DNA from 2 places in the Massilia sp. CFBP9012 genome. Region 1 is predicted to be linked to the other one. Evidence: predicted binding sites of a transcription regulator. Region 1 holds the regulator's gene; the other holds the start of a gene.
What was found. The regulator LexA, encoded in region 1, represses DNA repair genes until DNA is damaged. The targets are predictions, from matches to a motif close to ACTGTATNNNNATACAGT.
Positions count from the first base shown of each region.

Region 2: a site for LexA is predicted at 1,755-1,772, ahead of SOM61_RS09670 (putative DNA modification/repair radical SAM protein). Genes of this name have one in related genera too.

Region 1 covers NZ_JAXCWM010000002.1:37,730-45,542, reverse strand. Annotated here, with positions in the region: gene folC (bifunctional tetrahydrofolate synthase/dihydrofolate synthase) at 1-17, shown strand, start outside; gene SOM61_RS02890 (SPOR domain-containing protein) at 45-1,025, shown strand; gene SOM61_RS02885 (CvpA family protein) at 1,041-1,529, shown strand; gene purF (amidophosphoribosyltransferase) at 1,593-3,119, shown strand; gene SOM61_RS02875 (cystathionine gamma-synthase family protein) at 3,123-4,364, shown strand; gene SOM61_RS02870 (tetratricopeptide repeat protein) at 4,485-5,201, shown strand; gene lexA (transcriptional repressor LexA) at 5,334-5,963, opposite strand; gene rpsF (30S ribosomal protein S6) at 6,247-6,645, shown strand; gene priB (primosomal replication protein N) at 6,688-6,978, shown strand; gene rpsR (30S ribosomal protein S18) at 7,008-7,298, shown strand; gene rplI (50S ribosomal protein L9) at 7,330-7,782, shown strand.
Region 2 covers NZ_JAXCWM010000005.1:127,975-135,787, reverse strand. Annotated here, with positions in the region: gene SOM61_RS09675 (UdgX family uracil-DNA binding protein) at 1-516, opposite strand, end outside; gene SOM61_RS09670 (putative DNA modification/repair radical SAM protein) at 513-1,742, opposite strand; gene SOM61_RS09665 (tetratricopeptide repeat protein) at 1,847-3,418, opposite strand; gene SOM61_RS09660 (putative bifunctional diguanylate cyclase/phosphodiesterase) at 3,425-5,638, opposite strand; gene SOM61_RS09655 (HDOD domain-containing protein) at 5,647-7,812, opposite strand.

The DNA of each region.
Region 1 (7,813 bases):
AATCGAGTCTTCACTGACCTTCTTCACGCTATTACCTGAACCACATGGGCTTGTTCTCGTTCGGCAATAAAAACAAGCAAGAAACTGTCCAGGACAGTGGGCACTTCGTCAAGGACGACGATTGCGCCTATACCGAGCGCGCCCGTTCCAAGCGCGCAAGCTCCGCTGGCGAGGCGGGACGCCGCAGCAGCCGTGGCGACCCGATCCTGCCCGAGAAAAAGCGCGCCCGCCGCCGCCTGGTCGGCGCCATCGCGCTGGTGCTGGCGGCCGTCGTCGCGCTGCCGATGCTGCTCGATTCCGAACCCAAGCCGCTCGCCACCGACATCGCCATCCACATCCCGGACAAGGACAAGGCGGCCCCGCTGCCCGTGCCGTCCGAGCAGGTGGCGGCGTCGGCCAGCGTCGACAGCGACGAAGAGATCGTCGAGCCAGACTCGGCGCCCCCGGCCGCCGGCTCCGCGGCCTCGGCGTCGGCCCCTGCGGCCAGTGCCCGAGCAAGTAGCGCACCCGTGACGGCCCCTGTAGCCGGCGATCCGCCGCCGATGCGCATGCTGGAACCGACTGAGCCGCCGAAGCCGGAGCCGAAGCCCGAACCGGTCAAGCCGAAGCCCGAGCCGATCAAGCCCGAACCCAAGCCCGAACCCAAACGGGAACCGACGCCCGAGAAGAAACCCGAGCCCGCGAAAAAACCGGCCGAGACGCATCCGAAGGCCGAGCAGGTCGCCAAGCCCGCGCCGAAGGACGACGCCGCGCGCGCCATGGCCATCCTGGAAGGCAAGCCGGCCGAGCCGCAGAAGGCGCAGGGCCCGGCGCCGCGCTTCGTGGTGCAGGTCGCCGCCCTGGGCAGCCAGGAAAAGGTCACGGAATTGCAGGACCGCCTGCGCGGCGCCGGAATCGCATCGTTCACCCAGAAGTCGGGCGAACTGATCCGTGTGCGGATCGGTCCGTTCAGCAAGGAAGAAGCCGAGAAAACGCGCGCCAAGCTGGGCGGCATCGGCCTGTCCGGCACCATGGTGCCGCTCTGACATTGTCCTAAAAGCGTGACGATTTTCGATTACCTGGTGCTGTTCGTGCTGATCGCCTCCGTTGTCATCAGCACCTTGCGCGGCCTGGTCAAGGAAATCCTGTCGCTGGTGGGCTGGATCGTCGCCTTCGTGGTGGCCAATGCCTATGGCGCCGGGCTCGCACCCTTGCTGCCGGAAGTGATTCCCGGCGACACAGCGCGCCTGATCGTGGCCTTCATCGCGCTGTTCCTGGGCGTGCGTATCCTGATGGGCCTGCTGTCGCTGGCGATCGGGGCCCTGGTGGAAGCCACCGGCCTCTCGCTGGCGGACCGCGGCCTTGGCGGCTTGTTTGGATTGGCGCGCGGCATTGTAATCGTGCTGGCCGGCGTCATATTGTGTGGGATGACGGACATTCCGAAGCAGGCATTCTGGCAACAGGCGCTGTTGTCGCCGATCGCCGAGACCGGCGCCCGTACCGTCAAGCCCTTCCTTCCCGCTGCCATGGCGCAGCACGTGAATTTTTGACCAGCATTCCTCAGTCGTAGAACTTTTTCTGTAATCAAGCACTCAAGCTTTTAGGAGCACACCATGTGTGGCATCGTCGGCGTCGTCTCTCACTCTCCCGTCAACCAGTTGCTGTATGACGCATTGCTGCTGCTGCAGCACCGCGGCCAGGACGCGGCGGGTATCGCGACCAATCACAGCAGCATGTTCTCGATGTTCAAGGCCAACGGCCTGGTCCGGGATGTGTTCCGCACCCGTAATATGCGTTCGCTGCAGGGCAATACCGGTATCGGCCACTGCCGCTACCCCACCGCCGGTTCGTCGAGCGAAGAAGAGGCGCAGCCGTTCTACGTCAACGCACCGTTCGGCATCACGCTGGCCCACAACGGCAACCTGACCAACCAGGCAGTGCTGAAGGACGAGCTGTTCCGCAACGACCGCCGCCACATCAACACCGATTCCGACTCCGAAGTGCTGCTCAATGTGCTGGCGCACGAAATCCAGGAAGCGGCCGACGGCTACTCGCTCGACGCCGACGCCGTGTTCAAGGCGGTCGCCGCCGTGCACCGCCGCGTGCGCGGCGCCTACGCCGTGGTGGCGCAGATCGCCGGCCACGGCCTGCTGGCCTTCCGTGACCCGTTCGGCATCCGTCCACTGTGCCTGGGCATCAACGAGACCGAGCAGGGCAATGAATACCTGGTGGCCAGCGAATCGGTCGCCCTGGAAGGCCTGGGCTTCCGCTTCGTGCGCGACATCGCGCCGGGCGAGGCGGTCTTCATCGACGAAAACAACCAGCTGCACGAGCGCCAGTGCGCCGTGAATCCATCGCTCAATCCCTGCGCCTTCGAATTCGTCTACCTGGCGCGTCCCGATTCCGTGATCGACGGCGCCTCGGTGTATGCCACCCGCCTGCGCATGGGTGAATACCTGGCCGATAAGGTCAGCCGCGAAATCCCGGTCGACGAGATCGACGTGGTGATGCCGATCCCCGATTCCTCGCGTCCGGCCGCGATCCAGCTGGCCTTGAAACTGGGCGTCGAATACCGCGAAGGCTTCATCAAGAACCGCTACATCGGCCGCACCTTCATCATGCCGGGCCAGGGCATGCGCAAGAAATCGGTGCGCCAGAAACTGAACGCGATCAGCTCCGAGTTCAAGGACAAGAACGTGCTGCTGGTCGATGATTCGATCGTGCGCGGCACCACCAGCCGCGAGATCGTGCAGATGGCGCGCGAAGCCGGCGCCCGCAAAGTCTTCTTCGCTTCGGCCGCGCCACCGGTGCTGTACCCGAACGTGTACGGCATCGACATGCCGACCCGCGACGAACTGATCGCCCACGGCCGCACGACCGAAGAAGTGTGCCGCGAGATCACGGCCGACCGCGTGGTGTACCAGGACGTCGACGCACTCAAGCGCGCGATCTCGGACGTCAATCCTGAGCTCAAGAACTTCGAGGCATCGTGCTTCGACGGCGTCTATGTCACCGGCGACGTGACCCCGGAATATCTTGATCGCCAGGAATCGGCGCGCCACGCCCCGTCGAGCAAGGACGGCAACGAGGACAAGGTGCGCACCCAGCTCAACCTGAACCCGCCGGTGGCCGCCGAGTAAGCCATGTCGGATAACAAGCGCTACGGCTTCACCACCACCATCCTGCACAACGATCGTCGCAAGACGATCGAGCAGGGTTCGCTGCACAAGCCGGTGCACACCTCGGTCGCCTTCGGTTATGCCGACGCGCGCCAGCTGGCGTCGGTGTTCCAGGGCAAGGAGCCGGGCTTTCGCTACGGCCGCCAGGGCAACCCGACGGTGTCGGCCCTGGAAGACAAGATCAGCAAGATGGAAGACGGCGTCGCCACCCTGTGCTTCGGCACCGGCATGGCGGCGATCGGCGCGCTGTTCCAGGCATTGTTGAAAGCCGGCGACCACATCGTGTCGTCGAGCTTCCTGTTCGGGAACACCAACAGCCTGTGGCAGACGGTGGCGGGGCAGGGCGTCGACGTCGCTTTCGTCGATGCCACCGACGTGGCCCAGGTCGAAGCGGCCTTGACCCCGAACACCCGCCTGGTGTTCGTCGAGACCATCGCCAATCCGCGCACGCAAGTGGCGGACCTGGCCCGCATCGGCGAACTGTGCCGTGCACGCGGCATCCTGTACGTGGTCGACAACACGATGACCACGCCCTGGCTGTTCCGTCCGAAAGACGTGCATGCCGGGCTGGTGGTCAATTCGCTGACCAAGTCGATCGGCGGCCACGGCATCGCACTGGGCGGCGCGCTGACCGATACCGGCCTGTTCGACTGGGCCGCGTATCCGAACATCGCCCAGAACTTCAGGAAGCAGGCGTCAGGTGCGCAAGGCATGGCCCAGCTGCGGGCCAAGGCGCTGCGCGACTTCGGCGCCGCGCTGGGGCCGGAAGCGGCGCACCACATCGCGGTCGGCGCCGAGACGCTGGCCCTGCGCATGGAGCGTACCTGCGCCAATGCGCTGGCCCTGGCGACGATGCTCGAAGCCGACGAGCGCGTCGCTGCGGTGCATTATCCGGGCCTGGCCTCGCACCCGCAGCACGCGATCGTCGATGCGCTGTTCCGCTCCGGCGGCTCGCTGTTGAGCTTCGAGCTGAAACAAGACATCGACCCGTTCGACTACCTGAACCGCCTCAAACTGGCGATCCCGGCCTCGAACCTGGGCGACAACCGCACTCTCGTGATTCCGGTGGCGCACACGATCTTCTTCGAAATGGGTCCCGAGCGGCGCGCCAGCATGGGCATCGCGGAAGGCTTGATCCGGGTGTCGGTGGGCATCGAGGACACCGATGACCTGGTCGGCGACTTCCGCCAGGCGCTGGATGCGTAAAGCGGGGTAAAACTGTCCTGACAGGGCCGGCAATTGCCGGCCCTGTCATTTTTGCGGTTGAGTCAAGCTGTAAAACACGGCTATCATGGACTTTTACCAGCCCAGCCTTACGGTATGCCCATGAAACGATTCCTGTCCTGCCTGTCCCTCGCGGTGTCTGTCGCGTTCAGTGGCGCCGCCTTCGCCGGCGAGCTCGAGGATGCCAATGCCCTGTTCGAGAAAAAAGACTTTGCGGGCGCGCTCAAGCTGTACACCAAGCTGGCCAATGCCGGCAACCCACAAGCCCAGCAGCAGCTGGGCCAGATGTACTGGTATGGCGAGGCCGGCGCGGTCGACGAGGCCAAGGCAAAGGAGTTGTTTGAAAAGTCGGCCGCCAAGGGCAACAAGGTGGCCGCCGACTCGCTCGTGATCATGCAGCAGCGCGTCGAACGCCGCGCCGAGATCGATTACTGGATCAAGGGCTACGATGGCGCCGAGCTGCAGGCCGGCGAGTACCGCTGCCCGTCGCCGCGCATCCCGCCGGTGTCGAAGGTGAATGACGAGATCGAGCGCGTGAACAAGGCCGTGACCGGCTGGCAGGATTGCTACAACAAGATGGTGACCAACCTGAACACGCAATCGCCGCTGACCAAGCGCATCCCGCCCGACATCGCCAAGCTGATGAACAAGCAGGAAACCGACGCCTCGACCGCCTACCTGGAGCAGGTGCGCCAGAACATCGCCGAGGGAGCGAAAGTCAATTCGAAGATGGTATTGGCCGATTTCGCCGCATGGCGCAGCGCGACCGAAGCGTATGTGGACCAGCACAATGCGGTGGTCAACAAGGCCAAGCAGTAAAGACTGCCTATAAACGTCGTTCCCGCGAAGGCGGGAACCCAAGTTGCTCGCGCTAACGCTGCGTCAGATCGTATTGGCAACGCACATGACTTGGGTTCCCGCCTGCGCGGGAACGACGGATCGACGGCTATATCAGTTCCAGCTGCGCATCAACCCCACCGCCAGACCCTCGAGCGCGAACTCTTCGTCGGGCGTGACTTCGATGATCTTGAAGTCGGGGTTCTCGGGCAGCAGTTCGACCAGGTCGCCCGTCTTGCGGTAGCGCTTGACGGTGACTTCTTCGCCCAGGCGGGCGACGACGATCTGGCCGTTCTTGGCGCTGTCGATCTTCTTGACCGCCAAAAAGTCGCCATCCATGATGCCGGCGTCGCGCATCGACCAGCCTTTTACCTTGAGTAAAAAGTCGGGCCGCGCCGCGAACATCGCGGTGTCGACGTTATAGGTCGCTTCGACGTGCTCTTGCGCGAGGATCGGATTGCCGGCGGCGACGCGGCCGACCAGCGGCAGCGACATCAGGGAGGGCGGCGGCATAGGGATCTGCTCGACGCTGGCGCCGACCAGGCGGATGCCGCGCGAGGTGCCCGGCGAAATCTCGATCGCACCCTTGCGCGCCAGGGCTTGCAGGTGTTCTTCGGCCGCATTGGCCGAGCGGAAGCCCAGTTCGGCCGCGATTTCGGCCCGGGTCGGAGGGAAACCCGTGTTCTCGATCGCTTCCTTGATCAGGTTAAGGATCTGTTCTTGCCTTGCAGTGAGCTTGAGCATAAATATCTTGCGAAACGGGTTGGTAGAGATAGACTGTATTTTTGTACAGTATTCTGCTATACGCAAGGGATATACACGAAAAAGCGCAAAAAAAGCGCACGCAACACGGAAAATACGCTTCCTGCAAGGGTAATTGTCGAGTGAGAGTGGCGCGCGGACGAAGCGCTTGACAGCCAGGTTCCCATTTTGCCCATTTCACGCTATACTAGCTGGCTGTTCCCTTCCCACACTCGTCTTGACGCCGAGGTGGGCATTTATGTAAAACGTCCTCAAGGAGTATTGCATGCGTCATTATGAAATCGTTTTTATCGTCCACCCGGACCAGAGCGAGCAAGTCCCGGCGATGATCGAGCGTTACAAGACCACGGTGACCAGCCGCGGCGGTAACATCCATCGCGTCGAAGACTGGGGCCGCCGTCAAATGGCTTACCAGATCCAGAAGCTGCCAAAAGCACACTACATCTGCCTGAACATCGAATGCGACAACGAGACCCTGGTCGAGCTGGAAACCGCATTCAAGTTCAATGATGCCGTTCTGCGTCATCTGACCGTCAAGATGAAGAAAGCAGAAACCGCACCGTCGCCGATGATGAAATCGGTGCAGCGCGAAGACGCAGCCAAGAGCCACCGTGCAGAAGCCGCTGCTCCTGCAGCCGCTGCTCCAGCTGCTGCCGCTGCCTAAGTTTTTCCCAGGAATTTCGTAGAACCATAGCAGTCGAATCGGGTGAACCAGCTCCAGCTCGTGGCGACCATCGCCGAGCGTGATGTCCTGCGCTACACCCCGGCCGGCGTGCCGATCGTTTCAGCCGTCTTGCTGCACAGTTCGCAGCAAAGAGAGGCCGGGATCGACAGGCTGGTCGAGTTCGAAGTCCCCGCGTTCGCCGCGGGCGAGATTTCGGGCAGGTTCGGCAGCGCCGAACTCGGCGCCAGCTACCGGTTCGATGGATTCCTTGCACGGAAAAACCGCAACAGCAAAGCCCTGGTGTTTCACATCATTGATTTCAGTGCCGCTTAACCGGCAATTTAGATATACAGGAGCCTCAAATGGCATTCGGTAAAAAGTTCGACAAAAACAAAGCTAAAGAAAAACTCAAGCGCAAACAGCAGAATCCGCTGTTCAAGCGCAAGAAATTCTGCCGCTTCACCGCCGCTGGTGTTGAGCAGGTTGACTACAAAGACGTCGACACCCTGAAGGACTTCGTCCAGGAAAACGGCAAGATCATGCCAGCACGTCTGACCGGCACCAAGGCGCACTACCAGCGTCAGGTCGACACCGCCATCAAGCGCGCCCGCTACCTGGCGCTGCTGCCGTACACCGACCTGCACCACGGTTAATCGGTTACGTCAGCTATCCTGGAGATAAAACATGCAAATCATTCTGTTGGAAAAAGTTCTCAACGTCGGCAACCTGGGCGACGTCGTCAAAGTCAAGGACGGTTACGCACGTAACTTCCTGATCCCACAAAAGATGGCTCGCCGCGCTACCGCCGGCGCCGTCGCCGAGTTCGAAGCCAAGCGCGCCGAACTGGAAAAAGCAGCCGCCGAGAAACTGGCAGCCGCCCAAGCCCAAGGCGACAAGCTGAGCGGCCTGACCGTCACCATCGGCCAGAAGGCCGGCGTCGACGGCCGTCTGTTCGGTTCGGTCACCAACGCTGACATCGCTGAAGCGCTGAGCAAGCAAGGTTTCCCGGTCGAAAAAGCTGCCGTTCGCCTGCCGACCGGCCCGCTGAAGACCACCGGCGAATTCCCGGTTGCAGTCGCACTGCACACCGACGTCGTGTCGGAAATCACCATCGCTGTCGTGGGCGAAGCTGCCTAAGCGAATGCTGAACTGAAGTAAAAGCAGTACA
Region 2 (7,813 bases), on a different contig from region 1:
GGCCTCGATCGGCCGTTCGCGGAATCGGATGTAGGCGTGCATATCGTGTACCTCGCGCCGCACCCCCTTGACCATCGTGTGCAGCCGCTGCCCGTCGGGATCGGCGGGCGATTGCACGTCGTGCTCGCCCTGCTGCCAGCGCCAGATCACCTGGTACAGGAAGGCCCAGCGGTCATGGTCGCGAAAGCAGGCGGCGGTCTGCAGCATCTCCATCAGGGAGCGCGGAACTTGTGGCCTCGGCGCCGTTGCGTTAGAAGGCGCCTGCGCGTCTGCTCGCGCCTGGGACGACAGGAGGTCGCCTCCATGCTGCGCAGCCTCGCCCGGCGCCGGCGCACCTGAGAACAGGTCGGCGCCCGGTGCCCCCCAGGTTACTGCCTCAGGCGGCACGCCGGCGCGCAGCAGTTCGCGCGCCACCGCGCGCCATGCGGTGAAACCGTCCACCAGCAGCGGCCGGCCCGCGCGCACGCTCGCTACCGCGGTCGCGGCCAGGGCGGCGGCGCCGGCGTCCAGGTTCATGCCGCCTGCAACTCGGGCCACAGGTTCATCTGCTGCGGCGCATCGGCCATGTGCTTGCGCAGCAGGTCGGAACTGGTCGCTCCCTGCGCCGGCTTGTAGTCGGCGGTGACGACGAAGGGCGCGAGCTTCTTGAGGCTGCAGCGCAGGCGAGATAGATCTTCCCAGCGGATGCGGCGCAGGCGGCGCAGCTCGACGATGCGCTTGGCGTTGCGCAGGCCAATGCCGGGAATGCGCGGGATCAGCGATGCATCCACCCGGTTCAGGTCCATCGGAAAATGCTCGCGATTGCTCAAGGCCCAGGCCAGCTTGGGGTCGACGTCCAGCGCCAGGTTGCCCGTCTGCGGCATCAGTTCGCCGGCCGTGAAGCCGTAGCCGCGCAACAGAAAGTCGGCCTGGTACAGGCGGTGCTCGCGCAGCAGCGGCGGCGGCGCCAGCGGCACGCTGCCGGGGCTTTGCGGGATCGGGCTGAAGGCCGAGTAGTACACGCGCTTGAGCTTATAGCTGCCGTACAGCGTCTCGGCCGTGTTCAGGATGGTGTGGTCGTCGCTGGCGTCGGCGCCGACGATCATCTGCGTGCTCTGGCCGGCCGGCGCGAAGGCCGGCGCCTTCGGCTCCTCGGCTTTTTCGTCCAGCTTGCGCCGGATCGCGCCCATCGCCAGCTTGATCGTGTGGACGCTTTTCTCGGGTGCGAGGCGGGTCACGCTGTCGTGGGTCGGCAGCTCGATGTTCACCGACAGGCGGTCGGCCCAGCGGCCCGCTTCCTGGATCAGCAATGGATCGGCGTCGGGGATGGTCTTGAGGTGGATGTAGCCGCGGAACTGGTGCACCTCGCGCAACTGGCGCGCCACCGCTACCAGCTGCTCCATCGTGTAGTCGGCCGACTGGATGATGCCCGAGCTGAGGAACAAGCCGTCGATGTAGTTGCGCAGGTAAAAATCCTGGGTCAGCTTGACCACTTCGTCCACCGCGAAGCGCGCCCGCGGCACGTTCGAGGTGCGCCGGTTGATGCAGTACTGGCAGTCGTAGATGCAGAAATTGGTGAGCAGGATCTTGAGCAGCGAGACGCAGCGGCCGTCCGGCGTATAGCTGTGGCAGATGCCCATGCCGGTAGTGGCGCCCAGGCCGTCCTTGCCTTCGGAACCGCGCTTGGGCGCACCGCTGCTGGCGCAGGATGCGTCGTACTTGGCCGCGTCGGCCAGGATTTCGAGCTTGTCGTTGAGTTCCATCGCGCAGGCGTGACTGTATGGGCATACAGTATAGCGCGGCGTGCATACGCACACGGTGCGCTGGCGCAGCCGTGCGCGCCTGCTGGCGGTTCAAATGCGGTGCGTCAAACCGAAATCAAGCGTTCCGCCTGGGACAACTGTTGCGCTTCCATCCTGCTCGCGACCTTCGCCAGGTAGGCGCTGGCCGGCGCCACGCCGGCGCCGCCGGCCCGGTGCAGCCAGGCATAGGCCTCGACCAGGTCGCGCTGGGCGCCCTGCCCCGCCGCATACATCACGCCGAGGTTGAACTGGGCCCGCGCATGGCCCTGGCGCGCGGCGCACAGGTACCAGAAATGGGCCGCCTCGTAGTCGCGCTCCACGCCCTTGCCGCAGTCGTAGCGCAGCCCCAGCTCGAACTGCGCCAGCGCGTGCTTGTGGTCGGCCGCCTTGTGGAACCAGTCGGTCGCCTCGAACGGGTCACCGCTCTCCAGCCGGTCGAGCAGCGCGCCCACCATATACTGGGCCGGCGCGTAATCCTGGCCGGCCGCGCGCCGGTACCAGGCCAGGGCCTGCGCGCTGTCCTGTGCGACCCCGTTGCCACTCTCATAGCGCAGGCCCAGGTCGAACTGGGCCCGCAGGTGTCCCTGCTCGGCCGCCTTGCGATACCACTCGGTCGCCTGCGCAGGATCCTGCTCGACGCCGTCACCGGCATCGAGCAACTGCCCCAGCTGGTATTGGGCCGCCGGCAGTCCCTGCTCGGCAGCGCGCCGGTACCAGGCGGCCGCCTGCGCCACGTCGCGCGTCACGCCCTGTCCGTGCTCATAACGCATGCCGAGGCTGTTCTGGGCGCCGGCATGGCCCTGGTTTCCGGCGCGCCGGTACCACGCCAGGGCCAGCGCCTCGTCGCGCGCCACGCCGTGGCCGGTGTCGTAGATGAGCGCGAGATTGAACTGCGAGCTGGCATGCCCCTGCTCGCCGGCGCGGCCGTACCACAGGATCGCCTGCCGGCTGTCCTGCTCGACGTCCTGGCCCTTGTCGTAGCGCAGGCCGAGGTTGAACTGGGCCGGCGCATGGCCCTGCTCCGCCGCCTTGCGCATCCAGGCCAGCGCTTCGCGTGCGTCGCGCGCCACGCCCTGGCCGGCGTCGTAGCGCAGGCCCAGGTTGTACTGCGAGCGCATATAGCCCTGCTCGGCGGCGCGCCGGTACCAGTGCAGCGCCGCCTCCTGGTCCTGGGCCACGCCCTTGCCGGTCTCGAACATCATGCCCAGGTTGTGCTGCGCGCCCGGCTCGCCCTGGTCGGCCGCCTGGCTGAACCAGTGCAGCGCCTGGCCCACGTCGCTGGCCACGCCCTGGCCTTTCGCATACAGCCAGCCCAGGTTGTACTGGGCCGGCGCATAGCCCTGCTCGGCCGCGCGCCCATACCAGTGGGCCGCCTGGCCGAAGTCCTGCTCGACGCCCTGGCCCTTCTGCAGCATCACGCCGAGGTTGTACTGGGCCTGGGCCAGGTTCGATGCCGCCGCCATCCGGTACCATGCCACCGCCAGCTCGTCGTTCTTCGGCACGCCCTGGCCGCTCACATACATGAAGCCAAGGCTGTGCTGGGCCTGGGCCACGCCGCGCTCGGCCTGCGCCTTTACACGCAAGAATTCGGCGCTATAAGTGGGCGTGGCGCTCGATTGCAGCGTGGCGTCGAGCATGATCGGTCAGGCCTGCACCGCGCGCAGGGCGCCGCCCGACTGGGTGCGCAGCGCGGCCATGAAGTCGTGCAGCGAAATCGGGCGATAGAACAGATAGCCCTGCATCGTCAGGCAGCCGTTGGCGCGCAGGTAGCGCGCCTGCTCCTCGGTCTCGACGCCTTCGGCGATCAGGTTCAGGCCCAGGCCGCGCGCGATCGAGATGATCGCCAGGATCACCGGATAGTGGCCGTCTTCCTGGTGGATCTCCTTGACGAAGGACTGGTCGATCTTGATGGTGTGGATCGGGAAGCGGTGCAGGTAGGACAAGGACGAGTAGCCGGTGCCGAAGTCATCGATCGCGATCGACACGCCCAGCTGGCACAGCTTGTTGAGCTGCTCGATCGCATACTGCGGATTGCGGATGCAGATGTTCTCGGTGATCTCCACCTCGATCTGCTGCGGCGAGATGCCGTAGCGCGCCAGCGCGCCGCGCATCTTCTCGAAGAAATCGCCGCGGTCCAGGTATTGCGGCGACAGGTTGAGCGAAAGACGAATGTCGCTGCCGCCGATCGCATTCCACTGCAGCATGTCGCGGCACAGCGCGCCGATCATCCAGTCCGAGATCGGCAGCATCAGGCCGTTCTCTTCGGCGAACGGCAGGAACTCGCCGGCCGACAGGCGCCCGCGCGTCGGATGGTTCCAGCGCATCAGGGCTTCGGCGCCGGTGATGCGGCCGGTCATGGCGTCGATTTGCGGCTGGTAGAACATCTCGAGCTCGTCGTGCTCGAGCGCGCGGCGCAGCGCCTGTTCCAGCGCGATCTTCTGGTGCGACACTTCGAGCATCGAGTCGTGGTAGAAGCTGTGGCCGTTCTTGCCCAGCGCCTTGACCTGGTACATCGCGATGTCGGCATGGCGCAGCAGCTCGTCGATCGATTCGCCGTCCTTCGGATAGATCGCGATGCCGATCGAGGCCGAGATGTGCACCTCGTGGCCGTCCAGGTCGAATGGTTCCTGCAGCACCTCCAGGAATTTATCCGCCACCATGCGCGCGTCGTCGCGGTCGCGCAGTTCGGGCAGCACGATGGTGAATTCGTCGCCGCCCTGGCGCGCCAGGGTGTCCCCCTTGCGCAGGCATTCCTTCAGGCGGCCGGCCGCCTGCTGCAGCAGTTCGTCGCCCTTCACGTGGCCCAGCGTGTCGTTGACCAGCTTGAAGCGATCCAGGTCGATGAACATCACCGCGAGCTCGGTCTGCTTGCGCTTGGCCTGGATCACGGCCAGCCCGAGGCGGTCCTTGAACAGGATGCGGTTCGGCAGGTCGGTCAGGATGTCGTGGTAGGCCTGGTAGGAGATGACTTCTTCGGCGCGCTTGCGGTCGGTGATGTCGCGCGCCACGCCATAGGTGCCGAAGAATTCGAGCTTCTTGACTTCCTGGTCCGGCACGTGCATGCCGATCGCGTTGAGCGAGATCGTCATCAGGGTGGTGTTGAAGGTGCGGTCGTGGCCATTGCCGCCACGGCACTTGAGCCGCAGTTCGACGTTGCGCGACGCGCGCTCGTCGACGCGGCGTTCGTTGAACACGTAGCGCGCGCGCTCCAGGTCTTCCTCGTGCACCAGGATCGAGTAATGCTGGCCGATCAGCTCTTCGCGGGTGTAGCCCAGCAGCTGGTAGGCGCGGTCATTGACGAAAGTGAAGCGGCCCTCGTGGTTCAGCGTATAGATGATGTCCGGCGACGAGTCCACCAGGTAGCGGTACATCTTCTCGGAGTTCTCGAGCTGGTTCGCGATGCGCGCATTGTCGAGGGTCAGGCGACGGCGCTGCAGCGCATTGCTCACGGTGGAGAGCAGCTCCTCGCGGCTGTAGGGCTTGCGCAGGTAGCTGTAGGCGCCGCGCTTGAGCGCGCCGATCGCGGCGTCGATGCCGATCTCGCCGCTCATCACGATGACGTCGGCGTCGATGCCCCTCTCGTTGATGAAGTCCATGATCTCGTGGCCGCCGATGTCGGGCAGGCGCAGGTCGAGCAGGACGAGGTCAAAGTGCTGGCGGGACAGCTGGGCCAGGGCTTCGGTCCCGGACGGCGCGGTGACCAGGCGATAGCCCCGGCCCTGCAGCAGTTCGTACAGCGAAGACAGCAGGCGTGGCTCGTCGTCGACCAGCAGCAGGCGTGGCTGGCTGTCGGTCTCGAGGGTCTGGGAGAAAGGAGCGGGGTCGCCGGGAAGCATGGTGGCGGGATGCGCGTTCATGGTGAGGGTTAAGCAGAACCGAGGGCGCGCGCCGGCAGCGCGGGGACCGCGCCGGCGCCGGACCACGCCGGCAGGAGAATTTCAAAGGAAGTGCCGGCGCTGCCGCTGCGGCAGGCGATGTGGCCGCCCAGTTGCCGCACCAGGCCGTGGACGATCGACAGGCCGAGGCCACGACTGCCCTCGGCGCCGTCCTTGCTGCTCCTGACCGGAGCGAACAGGTTGGCCAGCACCTCGCGCGACAGGCCCGGGCCGTTGTCGCTGACGACGAGTTCCAGGTAGACCTGGCGCTCGCGGTTCACGTGGCCACGGTTGACGATCTCGATCCGCCCCGCCGGGCGCGAGCCCAGGGCCTCGACCGCGTTCTTGACCAGGTTGACCAGGATCTGCTTGAGCAGGTCGGGATCGCCCTCGATCGCGCCATCGCCTTCCATGCGCGTCACCACCTGGATCGTGGCCGGCACGTAGCCGCTGCCGCGGAACAGGCGCAGCACGTCGTCCACCACCTTGGCCGCATCGAGCGGACGCGGAACGGCGTCGGGCGTCCTCTGGTCGGCCAGGCTGCCGATCAGCTGGCCGACGCGGTCGATCTCTTCGTTCAGGATCGACAGCTCGCCGCCCACCGGCTCCTGGCGCGCCAGCTTGCCATCCAGGACACTGAGGTAGTTCTTGATGATCGCCAGCGGATTGTTCACTTCGTGGATCACGCGGCGCGAGGCGTCGCGGAATTCCTCGGCCACGCTGGCCAGCTGGCGCCGCGCGTGGCCGCGCTCGAGCAGCAGGTTTTCCAGCGCACTCGCGGCCTGCGCGCCGAAGGCCTGCATGAAGCGCTCGCGGCGCTGGCAATGCGGCAGCTGCCAGCCCGGCACGCCGCCGACCAGCACGCCCAGGCAGCGCGGCCCGGCGACCAGCGGCACCACCACCAGGCTGTCGGTGCCCAGCATGCGCAGCAGCTGTTCCTCGGCCAGGCCCAGCTGATCCTGGTGGCGCGCGCGCTGCACGAAGGCCGGACGGCGCTCCAGCGCGCTGCGCGCGACCGGGCCGCCTTTCGCCAGCGGCAGCGTAAACTCCGCGATGCGCTGTGCGCCGAAGGTCGGGGCGCCGGCAAGCAGCTGGCCGGTCGGGTTCTCGAGCAGCACCACGGCGCTGTCGAAATCGAACAGGATGCGCGCGGTGCGCGTCATCGCGTCCAGCAGGCCCGACTCGCCCTGCTGGCGCGCCAGGCTCTGGCCGACTTCGGACACCAGCACCATATTGCGCACTTCCTCGTTCAGGCGCTGCTGCACCGGATCGACGGGCGGCGGCGGCGCCCAGGCCGGCGGACTCGGGATGTCGTCGGCGCCCGCCAGGTCGATGCCCAGGTGGACGGCGGCCTGCTCGACCTGGCGCGCGGCCTTCTCGACCAGCCGGGCGGCCTGCGCGGCGTCGATGCCGCATAGCGCGCCGGCTTCGCGCACCATCGTCGCATCGTCCGCATGATGGGACAGCACGTGCGCCAGGCGCACGATGCGGATCAGGGGATGGCTGGACTCGAGCCGCTCGCTCGGTTCGTGGTGGTACAGCACTGCGTCGGCCAGGAAGGAATCGAGCTGCCAGCGCTCGATCAGCCAGGCGCCGGCCTCGGTGTGGGTGATCTGCAGGGTGCGCTGCTCGACCGCGCACAGGTCGTCGTCGTCGCGCGCGGTGAAGTTGAAGCCGTATTCCTTGGGCGCCGCGGCCAGCAGCGCCAGCCGGCCGACGTTGTGCAGCAGGCCGGCCAGGTAGGCTTCTTCGGGATGCGCATAGTCGAGCGCGCGCGCCACTTCACGCGCCAGCACCGCCGCGGTGAGCGAATGCTTCCAGAACGCGCGCAGGTCGATGCTGTTCGAATGGGGAAAGCTGTTAAAGGTCTGGAACACCGAATCGCTGATGACCAGGGTCTTGATCATGTCGGTGCCGAGCGCTACCAGCGATTGTTCGAGGTCGGCGCTGCGCGTGTGGCGGTGATAGGCGGAGCTGTTGGCGACCGCCAGCAGCTTGCCGGTCATGCCGGCATCCTTCGCAATCAGGGCGGCGAGTTCCGGCATGCCGAGGTCATCGGCCTGCAGGTGTTCGATCAGCTTGACCAGGATCTGCGGCATGGCCGGCAGACGGGCAATCAGCAAGCGATTGCGGATGTCCTGGTCGGATTGGTGCATG